2 linked regions of the Thiorhodovibrio winogradskyi genome follow. The protein of the gene in region 2 interacts with the protein of the main gene of each other region in a pairwise test. Links are inferred from orthologs where the notes say so. Each region holds a gene or a part of one and is shown on either strand. Other genes may lie near its edges.

Evidence for each region. The genes of interacting proteins can lie anywhere in the genome.
Region 1: the proteins of Thiowin_RS10775 (region 2) and bioB interact in binary tests that used the Escherichia coli proteins (3 or more experiments, as listed by UniProt). The link is inferred for Thiorhodovibrio winogradskyi from one-to-one orthologs.

The regions. Positions count from the first base shown.
Region 1 is NZ_CP121472.1:1,290,575-1,297,919, forward strand. The notes cover bases 2,688-5,663. They hold bioB (biotin synthase BioB), read right to left. Parts: upstream 4,698-5,663; coding sequence 3,678-4,697; downstream 2,688-3,677. Other genes in these bases: bioF (8-amino-7-oxononanoate synthase), read right to left, coding at 2,688-3,681; Thiowin_RS05935 (ComF family protein), read left to right, coding at 4,858-5,547; dapB (4-hydroxy-tetrahydrodipicolinate reductase), read right to left, coding at 5,561-5,663. Outside these bases: bioD (dethiobiotin synthase), read right to left, coding at 45-743; malonyl-ACP O-methyltransferase BioC, read right to left, coding at 754-1,668; pimeloyl-ACP methyl ester esterase BioH, read right to left, coding at 1,665-2,417; more of bioF, read right to left, coding at 2,407-2,687; more of dapB, read right to left, coding at 5,664-6,385; Thiowin_RS05945 (alpha/beta fold hydrolase), read right to left, coding at 6,487-7,345. UniProt on the Escherichia coli protein: Catalyzes the conversion of dethiobiotin (DTB) to biotin by the insertion of a sulfur atom into dethiobiotin via a radical-based mechanism.
Region 2 is NZ_CP121472.1:2,419,397-2,426,764, reverse strand. The notes cover bases 1,754-4,752. They hold Thiowin_RS10775 (class II glutamine amidotransferase), read right to left. Parts: upstream 3,690-4,752; coding sequence 2,817-3,689; downstream 1,754-2,816. Other genes in these bases: ribD (bifunctional diaminohydroxyphosphoribosylaminopyrimidine deaminase/5-amino-6-(5-phosphoribosylamino)uracil reductase RibD), read right to left, coding at 3,682-4,752; Thiowin_RS10780 (TusE/DsrC/DsvC family sulfur relay protein), read left to right, coding at 2,516-2,812; Thiowin_RS10785 (YARHG domain-containing protein), read left to right, coding at 1,754-2,123. Also shown: Thiowin_RS10795 (DUF1848 domain-containing protein), read left to right, coding at 1-556; Thiowin_RS10790 (hypothetical protein), read left to right, coding at 697-1,059; more of Thiowin_RS10785, read left to right, coding at 1,653-1,753; more of ribD, read right to left, coding at 4,753-4,887; transcriptional regulator NrdR, read right to left, coding at 4,884-5,393; glyA (serine hydroxymethyltransferase), read right to left, coding at 5,456-6,712; Thiowin_RS10755 (PAS domain-containing sensor histidine kinase), read right to left, coding at 6,843-7,368.

The DNA of each region.
Region 1 (7,345 bases), 1.1 Mb from region 2 along the record:
CTCTTCGCTTAGCACCTGGCTTAGCACTTGGCTTAGCACTTGGCTTAGCACTTGGCTGGCAGGGGAGCACAGTCGAAATAGCTGGCGACGGCCTCGGGTTTGGTGTTTGGCAGATAAGGGATGCAGCCAAGGCAGGGGGCCGTGATGCGGGATTTTAGCGTGGCGATGTTGGCCTCGACGGCCAACATCTCGGGCTCGGTCTGGGTGCCGACCCAGCCAGCGAGAGTGCAGCCGTCGGCGGCGATGGCGGCGGCGCTCAGCAGGGCATGATTCAGGCAGCCGAGCCGCAGGCCGACGACCAGCACCACGGGCAGGGGCTTGGTGTCGCCAAGCAATACGGGTAGATCACGCACCATGAGCTGCTTGCCAAGGGGGACATGCCAGCCACCGACGCCCTCGACCACCAGCCAGTCGGCCTGCGTGCTCAGCCAGCGGTAAGCGGACAGAATGCGCTTGGTGTCAATGGGCTGTCCGCTTTGTTCCGCCGCCAGATGGGGGGCGATGGCGGGGGCGTAAGCGATGGGGTTGACCTGGTCGTAGGGCATTTGCTGGCTGCCAGCGGCCTGCAGGGCAAGGGCGTCGGCGTTGCGCAGGCCATCTTTGGTGGGGGTACAGCCGGAGGCAATGGGCTTCATCCCCAGGGCGCTGTGGCCTTGGCTTTGGAGGGCGCGCAAGAGTCCGGCAGCGATCAGTGTTTTGCCAGCGCCGGTGTCCGTGCCGGTGATGAAAAGGCCTTTGCTCATCCGCGTAAGGTTATCCAGAAAGGGAGCGGCGCTGGATGGCGCTGACGGGGATGGCGATGCCCTGATCCGTCACCCGCTGCGCGGGCGCTTTCTCTGCTGCCATCCATGCTTGCCCATAGACGACCTCCCAGGTGGAGGGCAGGCGATCATCCTGGCGCAGCCGCTCATAGGCGGCGGTCATCCGGCGCAGGCGTTCGCGACTGGTGAGCCCGCGTTGGCGGCCCCGCAGCCGGTTTTGGGTGCCGAGGGATTTCATGTCAGCCATCAGGTCGGTGACAGTTGCGTAGGTCAGGGTCAAGTGCTCGCAGTCCATGACCGGATCGGCAAAGCGTGCGCGCACCAGCATGTCGCCAATGTCGTGCATATCAATAAAGGTTGATACATGCGCGCCGCCGTCGGCCTCGGCCCAGGCGCGGCGCAGTTCGATCAGGGTGTCCGGGCCGAAGGTGGTGAACATCAGCAGCCCCTTTGGTCGTAACACCCGGTAAAGCTCGGCGAAGCAGCCGCTGAGGTCGTTTGACCACTGCAGGGTGGCGTTGGAGAAGACCAGATCGACGGAATTGTCCGCCAGCGGCAAGCGGTCGATGTCACCACAGAGGGTGCGTGGGCGGTTGCGCCAGTGGCCACGGCGACGCGCGCGTGCGAGCATGCCAGTGGCAAAGTCCAGGCCGATGACCCGGGCGTTGCGATAGCGGCGGCAGAGATCATCGAGTGCCAGGCCAGTGCCGCAACCAAGGTCCAGCACGGTGGCGGGTTGCAGGCGCACATAGTCCAGGCGTTCGAGCAGGCGTTCGCCAATTTCGCGCTGAAGCACTGCGGCGGCCTCATAGGTAGCCGCCGCGCGCTCGAAGGAGCGGCGCGCGGCGGTTTTGTCGATCTGATTGCCCGAGTGCGCGGGGAGCCGCGGACTGGGTGGCAGGCTCAAGTGGCCACCTCGGCAAGAAAGGCATGGATCAGATCGCTCAAGCGTTGGGCATGGGACAGGAAAGGCGCATGACCGGCACCGGGCAGACATGCGACGCGCGCTTGCGGATGCAGGATGGCGATGCGCTCGGCCACGGCGGCTGGTACCAGGGTGTCGCGCTCGCCAAAGAGCCACAGCGTGGGTTGGCGGATGTCTGGCAGCGGGCCACGCAGATCCTCGTCTCGCAGCAACTCGAGCCCGATGCGCAGTGCCTCGGGCTTGGCGTCAGGCGCACTGTTGAGCGCCTGGCGGAGTTGCTTGAGCAGTCTTGGCGCCTCCTCGCTGCCGCGTACCTGCAGCGTCAGAAAGCGCTGCAGGGTGGCCTTTGTGTCTTCGAGCAGAGCGGCGTGAAACTGTGCCAGCGTTTCCTCCGGCATGGCGACCCGCCAGTCGATGGCGCGGGTAAAGCGTGGGCTGGTGGCAATGAGAATCAAGGCACGGACTCGCTTGGGTGCCTGGCGCGCAGCCTGGAGTGCGATCAGGCCGCCAAGCGACCAACCTAGCCATACCGCCTGCTCGGGCGCTTGGGCGAGACAGGCATCGGCCCAGTCGGGCAGGGCACTCCAGTCGGTCTGCCAGTCGGCACCGGCATGGCCGGGCAGAGCCAGAGGGATGCGTTCGCGTCCAGCGGCCAGGCGATCGGGCAGGCTGGACCAGATGGCCGGGTTCATGCCCCAGCCGTGCAATAAAACCAGGGGATCAGGATGCATCTGCCCGGTGCTCCTTGTTTGGGTGATCAGTGTTCGGTAGTGCCGCCAGTGCCTCGAGCAGGCGCTCGACATCGGCGATCTGGTGACTGGCCGAGAAACTGATGCGCAGTCGGGCGTGGCCTTGCGGGACCGTTGGTGGGCGAATGGCCGGCACCAGCAGTCCGCGCGCCTCGAGCCGGTGGCTCCAGTCGAGCGCGCGCGCGGAGGCGCCGGCCAGGAGGGGTTGAATGGGCGTGACCGAGGGCATCAGCGGCAGACCAAGTTCGGCCGCGCCCTGACGGAAATGATGGACCAACCGGGCGAGATGTTCGCGCCGCCAGGGCTCGGCTTGCATCACTGACAGGGATGTCAGGCTAGCCGCCGCCACGGCGGGTGGAAGGGCGGTGGTGTAGATGTAGCTGCGCGCGCGCTGAATCAGGGTCTCGATCAGCGCTTCACTGCCGGCGACAAAGGCGCCAAAGGTACCAAAGGCCTTGCCCAGGGTGCCAATTAGAATAGGCACCTGTTGTTGCTCAAATGGGTCTTGCAACTCGGGTGTGGAGCGGGCACGAGCGGAGAAGCCAGCCAGTGTGCCGCGTCCATCCGGTCCGATCACACCCAGGCCATGCGCATCGTCGATTAGCAACCAGGCGCCGGCCTGTTGTGCCGCTTGCGCCAGCTCAGGCACGGGTGCCAGGTCGCCGTCCATGCTGAACACGCCGTCGCTCAGGATCATCGCGGTGGCTTTGTCGGTTCCGGTGCTGGCCAGCAGGCGCCGGAGATCGGCCGGGTCCGCATGGCGATAGCGGCGCATGCGCGCGCCACTCAAGCGCGCGCCGTCGATCAGCGAGGCATGATTGAGTCGGTCGCACAGAATCTGCTCGCCATGCCCGGCCAGGGCACTGATCACCCCCAGATTGGCCATGTAGCCGGTGGAGAACAAGAGCGCGCGCGGTCTTTGGGTGAAGTCGGCCAGGGCTTCCTCAAGCTGATGATGATAGCGGCTATGACCATTGATCAGATGCGAGGCACCACTGCCGACGCCGAAGTCGCTGGCCGCGCGCGTAAAGGTTTCGAAGACTCGCGCATCGTTGGCCAGGCCAAGGTAATCGTTGCCGCAGAAGGTCAGCAGGGTGCGCCCATCGACCTGCATCAGCGGTGCTTGGGGGCTCTCGCACAAGCGCCGGCGCCGATAGAGCTGGCGGTCGGCGAGTTCCGCAAGTTGCGAGCAGAGTACACGCTCACGATGAAAGGGCGCGGGTTCCGCGCTCGGTGGGACTGTCATTTGAAGCAGCCACCGGGCTGGTCGCGTCCTTCGGGCGGCATGGCCTCGAATGCGAGCCCCAGTCGCTCAAAAAGCGCCATATCCCGGTTGGTGCCGGCATTTTCGGTGGTCAGCAGGCGCTCGCCATAAAAAATGGAATTGGCGCCGGCCAGATAGCACAGGGCTTGGAGTTCGTCGCTCATGGTCGCGCGGCCGGCGGACAGGCGCACATAGGAGGCCGGCATCATGATGCGCGTTGCGGCCACGGTGCGGACAAACTCGAAGGGGTCCAGCTCGGGCGCGGGCGCCAGTGGCGTGCCCGCCACCTTGACCAACAGGTTGATGGGCACGGATTCCGGATGCGCCGGCAGATTGGCAAGCTGGCACAGCAGCGAGGCGCGGTCGGCGCGCGACTCACCCATGCCGAGAATGCCGCCGCTGCAGGTTTTGAGGCCGACCGCGCGGATATGCTCCAGGGTGTCGAGCCGTTCCTGATAGGTGCGGGTACTGATGACTTGCCCGTAAAATTCCGGCGAGGTGTCGAGATTATGGTTGTAATAATCCAGCCCGGCGTCCTTGAGTCGCTGTGCCTGGGCGAGACTCAGCATGCCGAGGGTGACGCAGGTCTCAAGTCCCAACCCATGCACGGCCGCGATCATGGCGATGACCTGCTCGAGATGGGTGTTGCTTGGATTGCGCCAGGCCGCTCCCATGCAGAAACGGGTGGCGCCGCTGGCTTTTGCCGCGCGCGCGGCCGCGACGACCTCATCGAGCGACAGCAGGCGCTCGCGTTCCAGGCCGGTATCATGTTGAGCGCTTTGGGAACAGTAGCCGCAGTCCTCCGGGCAGGCGCCGGTCTTGATGCTGAGCAGGGTGCTGACCTGCACTCGATTGGGGTCGAAATGCTGGCGATGGGCCTGCTGAGCGGCGAATATCAGATCATTGAAGGGCTGGCTTAGCAGGGTTTCCGCATCCTGCCGCGTCCAGTCATGGCGCAAGTCTGCAGGGTGCGAGTGGGGTGCGAGATCCAAAGGCATGGCGGGAAATTCCGTGAATAGGCGCCTAGAGCAGGCGGCGTGGGAAGGGCCGCGTCTCGCGGCACAGGCAGATAAGCTTAAGGCTATCGGCGACCCTGTCAACCATCATGCGTCTTGGTGGTTGACAGCGGCCCGGCGACGGGGGAAGACGTTGCTCCAATTGGCGCTGAATAGCGCCTATCCACCGACTTGCGTGCTCTGCGGTGCCGCGGGTTTTGGCGAATTGGATCTGTGCCTTGGGTGCCTGGCTGATCTGCCGGACATTGCGCCGAGTTGCGGCTGCTGCGCGCTGCCGCTCCCGGCCGGCGCGCCGGATGGTATGCGCTGTGGAGGCTGTCAGCGTCAGCCACCGGCCTACGACCGATGCATTGCACTGTTTCGCTATCAAGGCGCGGTGACGCGGCTGATCGGTGACTTCAAATTCCGCCAGCGGCTGCATCTCGGCCGGCTGTTCGGTCAACTTCTGGCCGAAGCGGCCCGCTGGCAGCCGGATGTGTCCCTGCCCGAGTTGCTGGTGCCGGTCCCCTTGCATCCCTCGCGGCTGCGTCAGCGCGGGTATAACCAATCGCTGGAAGTGGCGCGGGTTGCCAGTCATGAACTGGGTATTGATGTGGATGGTGGCAGGATCGAACGCGTGGTCGCGACGCCGCCGCAGCTCAGGCTCGCGCGGGCGGAACGTCAGAGCAATGTGCGTGACGCTTTTCGTGTGCGACAGCCGCTTTGCGCGCGCCATGTCGCCATTGTCGATGACGTGGTCACCACTGGCGCCACGGTCGGCGAGCTTGCGCGCGTGCTGCGTCAGGCAGGCGTCGAGCGCGTCGATGTTTGGGCGGTGGGGCGAACACCCTGACGAATTAGGCGAATCATTCGGCGGCCCGCTTGCGCAGGCCGAGCACATCCTGCATGTCAAACAGGCCTCGCTCGCGTTCGCTGATCCACAAGGCGGCTCGGGTGGCGCCGCGGGCGAAGGTCATGCGGCTGCTGGCTTTGTGGGTGATTTCGATGCGTTCGCCTTCGGTGGCGAACCAGACGCTGTGCTCGCCAACGACATCGCCAGCGCGGACGGTGGCAAAGCCGATGGTCTGACTGTCGCGCGCGCCGGTATGGCCTTCGCGGCCATAAACCGCGACTTCATCGAGATTTCTCCCCAAGGTGTTGGCGATGACCTCGCCCATGCGCAGGGCGGTGCCGGAGGGGGCGTCGACCTTGTGACGGTGATGGGCCTCGATGATTTCGATGTCGGCGTCAGATCCCATGACCTGGGCGGCGAGTTCCAGCAGCTTGAGCGACAGATTCACACCAACGCTCATGTTGGGGGCCACGACCAGGGCGATGTCGAGGCTGGCCTCGCTCAGGGTCTCGCGCTGATCCGCCGTCAGTCCGGTGGTGCCTATGACCATGCGGCAGCCGGCGTCGCGGCACAGTTCCAGATGGTGCATGGTGGCCTTGGGGGAGGTGAAGTCGATGAGCACGTCAAAATCAGCCAGAACTTCGTCCAGATCGGGGCGAATGGGCGCGCCGACCGGGCCGATGCCGGCGACCTCCCCGGCGTCGATGCCGATGAGGCCACTGCCGGCCAGTTCGGTGGCGGCGCCGACGCGCAGGCCCCGGGTGTCATGCACTGCCTGAATCAGGGTGCGCCCCATGCGCCCGCCAGCTCCGGCGACGGCCACGCGAATCTCGGTCATAAAGATGCTCCTGTGCCTGTCGCGGCAGGCGTGGGTGGATGGGTTTGGATCGGGGGATAATCTGACCCCAAGGCACGCCGGTGCGTCAAGTGCGGGGGCAATCAATCATCCGTGAGCAGATCGCCCAGTATCCGCTCGCCAAAATGAATGGGTAGCGAGAAATGCCCTTGATCGGGCAGGGTGGTCAGGGTGGCGCCGGGCAGATGGTCGCGATACCAACGCCCGTGCGCCGCGGGCACAGTGGCGTCGGCCGCGCCGTGCCAAATGCGGATGGGCGCCTGCGCCTGGATGGCGTCGAAGGGGATCCGCCAGTCATGGGTGTAGAGATGCAGATCGCGCCGGGCGCCGGGTGCGCCCAGGGCCATGGCATCGCCGATGGTGCTGTTGAGGATGGCTTGATTCTCGCCCTCGGCCAGGGCGATGAGGTCGTTGGGCGGGAGGTTAAGGGTGCGTACCCGCTCAACCAGCCCGGGCCAGCGCGCGAGCACCCAGGGCGTGGGGCCGCCATAGACTTGTTGCGCCAGCCAGGGCAAGCGCCTGGCCAGGGCGAGACTGGCGCGCGCCGGTGGATTCATGGCGGCCAGCACCTCGGGCCGGTACACCGGGCCGAGCGGGCAGGCCAGGACCAGGGCGCTGAGTCGCTCGGGCAGGCGCCAGGCGCAGGCAACCGCGTAGGGACCGCCGCCAGACAGGCCAAGCAGGGCGAATCGCTCCAGCTGCAAGTGATCGGCCAGTGTGGCGAGATCGGCCGGCCAGTCGCGCAGTTCCCGCCCCGGCAGGTCGTCCGAGCCGCCATAGCCGGGGCGGTCCGGCGCGATCAGGCGCAGGCCGAGCGCCAATGCTGGCTGATGCAACAGCGCGGCCTCGCGCCCGGAACTGGGGAAGCCATGACAGTAGACCACCGGGCGTCCGTCTGGCTGACCGAATTCGTGCCAGGCGATGCGCCGGCCATCCGCGCCG
Region 2 (7,368 bases):
CGCGCGCATTGCCGAGCGCTTGCGGGGCGCGACCCGACGGGTGACCATCAGCATCATGGATGACTACAGCAAGATGCGCGGGCGGTTGCGCGCGCTTGTCGCCGCGCATCCAGAGCTGGCCCCGCGCGCCTTTGTGGCCGAGCGCGATGGCACGCTCATCGGCGATCTGGCCCAGTTGGCCCAGGCGCATGGAATGGCAATGCAGGGCTGCGCCGAGGAGATTGACCTGCAACCCTGGGGCGTGGCGCCTGGCAAGTGCATCGACGATGACCTGATCCGCCAGTTGTTCGCACTCAAGGCGCCAGGGCGCAAGGACAAAAGCCAGCGACCCGTCTGCGGCTGTGTCGAGAGCAGGGATATTGGCATGTACGACAGCTGCACCTTCGGCTGTGTCTACTGCTATGCCACCCGCTCCTTTGACACCGCGCGACGCCAGCGCGCCGGGCATGACCCAATGGCTGAATCCCTGATCGGACACTTTCGCGCACCGACAAGCGCGAATCGATTACGGAAGACGGCATCGGGGGTGCCGATTCAGGGGGATCTTTTCGGTTGATTGAAGGATGCCTTTGAATTATTTTTCAGGCTGTCATCAATGCGCAATCAATCGCCTAACGATGGCCTCCAGTCCTACCGCTCGCCACGCTTGCGGCTGAGGCTGGCATTGTGCGGCACGAGCATATACAAGTGCGTGATATGAAGAAAACGGTCAAGACATGGTGCAAGGATTTTGGCTACACTTGGTATGGTCCGGGTGTGTACTCGGCTGAGAAGTATGATTACAAGATCCAGTTCTTAAAAGGTGTCTTTGCACTCTTCCGAACGGCCCACGGGCGATGTTTCGCGCCCAGGCAGTGCATTACAGGAAAAGGCAAAGCCTTCCTTATCTTCCCGGTCTTCTCTCAGTTTCTCGGCCACAAGGAGATCTCCAGAACCAGATTTGCTCAGGCGGTAGACTGGGTGCTCGCTTGTCTTCAAGGCAAGATCAGCCAGTTCCCCAGCGCAACTGCACTGCAACTCGGTGAACCGGAAGGTGCTTCGCGGTGCCGGTTATCTTGACCGTTAGGCCAAAAAGATCAACCACAAGGTGAAACATTTGACATCAAAGATTTGTTCTCTCCCTTATTATCGAAGAGATCAATATGCAATCCTTAGAAAAAAATCTGTTGACAAAGAAAATTTCGCTATCTCATATGACGAGATGATCGCAATAACAGAGAAATGCCGTCTGGACATGGAGAATGCCGGCTTTAAGGTCATAAAGATCGATATCGATTTAGTGGAGTTAATCGAATGGACAAGGACACGGAAGCTCCGTATAGACCCAGAATCACGGACCAATTTCACAATGAAAAAGTTAAAGGAAGTATTGTCAACTGGATCTATTGACGAGTGATTAGAAGGCGAGTTCGAATCACTTACACTTCTAACGAATAAGGTTGGATCGTTCTTAAACCTAAAAACTCAGTTAACAACGGGTTGGAACCAACTCTTGAATCGATGGCGGCCCGGTTGGCTCGTTTGGCCCGGTCGTCTCCAATACGCTGCGATTTATGTGGTATGCTGATCGGATTGATCGGCTGCCCTTTACCGGGCAGTAAAGCGGGTGCGCTGCCTTCGGACTTCGTCTGGGTATTGGTGAGGAAAAAGACATGAAAAAGCTGATTTGCATTGTTTTTGCTGTCATGGGCTCGGCCCAGGTACAAGCCGAGAGTTGCTATGATCTGTGGTACGAGCGAAATTTGATCTACGCCGAAAACGGTTATTGTTTTTCAACAAATCTGGGGCAAAGTACCTTCTCGGAATACTCTTGCTGGACCAAAAGCCCGTCATTGTCAACAGATGAACAACGGCGCGTGGCGGCATTAAAAGCGGAAGAAAAGCGTCGTGGCTGCAAGGTCAACACTGGACAAGTTCCTCAATCAAAACCTGTCGTATCCTCCGCTGGCGTCGCCATTGTTTACGATCCGCCATCAAACGTCAGGAATCGTCCAAATGGAGAAATTCTCTGTTCGGTGCGCAATCAATCAACGATCAATATTCATGGCTCGGAAAACGGATGGTATCGCACGGATGTTTGTGGCACGCCAGGTTATATTCATAAGAGTCAAATTCGGTTTTGAGCGACGCCTTGTCCGCGCTATCCCGGAAAAATCATCGTGGCTGACCAAGGGTTTGGCAGGACATTAACACCCACTGGCGGACACGGGAAGCCCCCCGGCAGGCAAGCAAGATCACCGATAAGTGCGCCGTCGCGCTTGGCGACACCGGCGCGGGGCCAGCTTTAAGATTTGCCGTGGCCAGTTCCCGCGGTCTCCAGCGCATCTTGCTGTAGTCATTCATGATACTGATGGTCATCCGCCGGGTCGCGCCCTGCAGGCTGGATATGCGCCGGTTCTGACTCCATTGTCTTTTGGTGCGGCCGGTTCGGCTTCGCGCGTTGATCGAAAAAACGCGCGGCTAGATTCGCGCGAGGCTCGGGTTTCTCAGTGAAAAAATATTCAGGAGTTTTCTCATGACTATCAGCGTTGCCCTTGATAATGAGGGATTTTTGATCAATCGTGACGATTGGAGCGAGGCAGTGGCGCAAGAGCTAGCCACCTCGGATGATTTTGAGATGAACGATCAGGTCATGGGCTTCATCCGTGAGGCGCGGGCCATGTACGACAATGACGGCGTGGTGCCGCCGATCAGAATTTTCGCCAAAAAACAGGGCGTTTCGACCAAAGAGTTGTACAACATTTTTAAGAAGGGCCCGATGAAGCTGATCTGCAAGTGGGGTGGCCTGCCGAAGCCGACTGGCTGTGTTTGACGCCCTACCCTGTTGCCGCGACTCTCGGCTGCGAGGGCGCGCGACCGCTGACGTCCTCGGGCGTGCGCCAGCGGCCTTCGATGTCGTGGCAACGCCCGTTGCGCAGGGCGATCAGGTCGCCCTCGCCGAGCGGTTCCCATAGCTCATCGGTTAGCGGCAGGCTGGCGATCAGCGCCACGTCCTGGCGCACGGTCTGCAGGCGCACGCCGGCATCCTTGAGTTCGGGCGCTGATTCCCAGCACGAGCGTTGCAGTAGGTAGAGCCCAGGCGGGCGCATGACGCCGTCGGGCTGGGTGCGACGGTGGGCGTGGATGAAGAGCGCGTCGGCATCGGCGTAGATGAAGTTGGCGGGACCGAGCTTGCGCATTTCGCGGCTAAAGTCGGCTATTACGGCCAGCCTTTGCTCCAGCGGTGGCGGCTCATCGCGGTCTTCCCACAGTGGGGCCAGGCCCTCTATCAGGATACAGAAGGCGCGCTCTGAGTCTGAATCGCCGATGGGGCGGAAGCGTGTGTTGCTCGGCGCGGGCTGCTCCAGCAGTTGCGGGAAATCGCCATTGTGCGCAAACACATGGCTGCGACCGCCTAGTTCGCGCACAAAGGGCTGGGTATTTTGCAACGAGCGCGCGCCGAAGGTGGCCAGGCGCAAGTGCGACACCGCCATGCAGGTGCGAACCCCCTGAACATCCACAAATCGCAGCAGCAGACTTTCGCACGCCGGGCGCGGTTCGCGTAGCAGCAGGCAGTCGCGTTGCTCGTAACACGCCAGCCCCCAGCCGTCCTTGTGCGGTCCCTCGACGCCGCCGTGGCGCGCCAGGCGCCCGAGCGACAAACCAAGGGTCGCCGGCACCCGGCTGGACATGGCAAAAAGTTCACACATGGACGCCCTGCCCTGCTTCCTGGCCAGCGGTTGCCGCCAACCCTGTCGCCATTGTTTCAACGCCCTCTCGCGGACGCAGGCGCAGGCGTAGATCGCCGCCAATCTGGCGCGCATCCAGCAGTTCCAGCCCGATGCGCTCATCCATGCGCTCAAGCCCCGGCAGATGAAAAAGCCCGCGTGCCGCGTCGCCCATCAGGTGCGGGGCCAAATAAAGCCAAAGTTCATCGATCCAGCCGCAGCGCAGGGCCGCGCCCGCCAGACGCGGGCCGGCTTCGATCAGCACCTCGTTGCATTCGCGGTGGGCGAGTTCCCGCAGCGCGCGACCAAGGTCGATCTGCCCAGTGCGCGATGGAATGCACGCCAGCACCTCGGCGCCGGCGGCTTCGAGCGAACTCCAGCGCGGGTGCTCGGCAGTGACCGCGGTCATGACCAAGGTCTGCCCGGGCAATGCCAACAGACGCGCGTCAGAGGGCAGGCGCAACTGGCTGTCGAGTACCACCCGCGGCGGCTGGCGCGGCGCCGATCCGGTCGCTGGAGGCCGGCCCGTCACGGGGTCGATACGCACATTGAGCGCTGGATTATCGGCCAACACAGTGCCAATTCCAGTCACAATGGCCGATGAGCGGGCGCGCAGTCGCTGCACATCGGCGCGCGCGGCGTCCGAGGTAATCCAGCGGCTCTCGCCACTGGCCATGGCTGTGCGCCCGTCCAGGCTCATGGCCAGCTTGCAGCGCACCCAGGGCAGGCCGTCGCGCATGCGGCGGATAAATCCCGGGTTCAAAGCCTCGGCCTCGGCTTGCATCAGCCCTGCCTCGACCAGCACGCCGGCCGCGCGCAGCCGCGCGAAGCCCTGCCCGGCCACGCGCGGATTGGGATCTTGCATGGCCGCGACCACCCGTGCCACCCCGGCCTTGATCAGCGCCTCTGTACAGGGCGGCGTGCGCCCTTGATGACAACAGGGCTCGAGGGTGACATAGGCCGTGGCACCCTGGGCCCGCTCGCCGGCCTGACGCAGTGCAAGCGCCTCGGCATGAGGCTCGCCGGCGCGCTCATGCCAGGCCTCGGCGATGATCTCGCCCGCGCGCACCAGCAGGCAGCCGACCCGTGGGTTGGGGTCCGTGCTGTAGAGTCCGCGTTCGGCCAGGCGCAGCGCCCGGGCCATGAAGCGCGCGTCCTCGGCGGCATCGACCTGGCTCATTTCGACTCCAGCACGCTGAGCAGGTCAAGCTGAGCACGTTTCACCTCGGGCGAGGGTTGGCGCTCCAGGCGCTCTATCTCCTCGCGAAAGGCCTCGACATCCTCGAACTTGCGATACACCGAGGCAAAGCGCACATAGGCGACCTGATCGAGTCCGCGCAGTTCGTCCATCAGGAATTCCCCGATCTCGCGTGAATGCACCTCGCTGGCACCCGTGGCCTGCAACCGCCGACCGATGCGCGCGATCACGGCCTCGATCTGATCGGCGCTGACCGGGCGCTTCTCGACCGCGCGCATGAGCCCGGAACGCAGCTTGCGACCGTCAAAGGGCACCCGCGAGCCATCGCGTTTGATCACCCGCGGCAGTTCCAACTCGGGTTTTTCATAGGTGGTGAAGCGCTCGGCGCAGACAATGCAACGCCGGCGCCGGCGCACCTGATCGCCGTCGCCATAGAGGCGCGAGTCCACTACCTTGGTGTCCTCGGCACCACAGAAGGGGCAGCGCACGGGCCGATCTCAGCGACCGGCGCCGCGCCGGGCCGAAGGAGTTTGAAACCCCAGGCTCGCGCTCAACGGGCGTAAACCGGGAAACGCTGGCACAGCGCGAGCACCTGTGACTTGACCTTCTCGATGGCGCCAGCACCACCGCGACTGTCGATGAGATCGCACATCCAGCCGGCCAGTTCGCGCGCCTCGGCCTCGCCAAAGCCGCGGGTGGTGATGGCTGGGGTGCCGACGCGAATGCCGCTGGTGACAAAGGGCGACTGCGGATCATTGGGCACGGCGTTTTTGTTCACCGTGATATTGGCCGCGCCCAGCCAGGCATCGACATCCTTGCCGGTCAGGCCTTGGGCGATAAAGCTAACCAGGAACAGATGATCGTCGGTGCCACCCGAGACCACCTCGAACCCGCGCTCGATAAAAACCCCGGCCATGGCACGGGCATTGGTCACCACCTGCTGCTGATAGCTTTTGAAGTCGGGCTCCATGGCCTCCTTGAAGGCCACGGCCTTGGCCGCGATCACATGCATCAGCGGCCCGCCCTGGGTACCAGGAAAGACCAGGGAGTTGAGCTTTTTCTCGATCTCGGGGTTGGACTTGGCCAGGATCAGGCCGCCGCGCGGGCCGCGCAGCGTCTTGTGCGTGGTGGTGGTGGTGACATCGGCGATGCCAACGGGACTGGGATAGACCCCGGCGGCGACCAGACCGGCGACATGGGCCATGTCCACCAGCAGATAAGCGCCGACCTCATCGGCGATGTCGCGAAAGCGCTGCCAGTCGACCACCCGGGAGTAGGCCGAGAAGCCGGCAACCATCATCTTGGGGCGATGGTCGCGCGCCAGGGCGGCGACCTGGTCGTAGTCGATCTCGCCGGTGTCGGGGTTCAGCCCATATTGCACCGCGTTGTAGAGCTTGCCGGAAAAATTCGGCTTGGCACCGTGGGTCAGGTGGCCGCCGTGGGCCAGGCTCATGCCCAGCACGGTATCGCCCGGCTGGCACAGGGCCATGTAGACCGCGGCGTTGGCCTGGGAACCGGAATGCGGTTGCACATTGGCATAATCGGCGCCAAACAAGGCCTTGGCACGCTCAATCGCCAGCCGCTCGGCGACATCAACGTGCTCGCAGCCGCCGTAGTAACGCTTGCCCGGATAACCCTCGGCGTATTTGTTGGTCAGCACCGAGCCCTGGGCCTCGAGCACCCGGGGGCTGGTGTAGTTTTCCGATGCGATCAGCTCGACGTGCTCCTCCTGGCGGCGCTCCTCGTCGCGCAGTGCCTGGAAAAGCTCCTCGTCGTAGCCCTGGATCTTCATGGTAGTGTCAAACATGCAGGCTCCTAAGTGGCGAAATGGATTGTTTTACTCAAAGGAATCACCCGGGCAGTGTAGCGATTTCGGCCGCGACCGTCATGGCCGCCCCCGGGACAGGATAGCCCCGGGGGGCAGATGGACACTTTTTTCACCCTGATGCCTGCTCCCGAATCGGTCCCCGATCTGCTGGTCCTTGATCTGCTGGAGCCGGGATAGACAACGCCTCGCCAGTCCCGGTCTCACGCGCATCCCACACCGGCAAGCTGATGAAAAAGCAAGCACCCTGCCCCGGGCTGGATTCAGCCCAGATGCGCCCCTCGTGGTTGTCGAGAATGGTCTGGCTGATCGGCAGCCCCATGCCCATGCCAGTCTCCTTGGTGGTGAAGAAGGGGTCAAACAAGCGCGCCATGCGTGAGGAAGGGATTCCAGGGCCGTTATCCGCGACACTCACCCAGGCTGTGCTATCGCTGACGCGGGTGGCAATGGCCAAGCGACGGGTCTCCGATGGTTGCTCGGACAGTGCATCGAGCGCATTGCGCACCAGGTTCAGCAGGACCTGCTCGATCTGTACCAGATCGACATCGACTGGAATCTCGCCCTCGGCCAGATCAAGCTCGATGCTCACTGCCAGGCGTTCGGTCTCGAATTCAACAAAACCGCAGACTTCACGCACC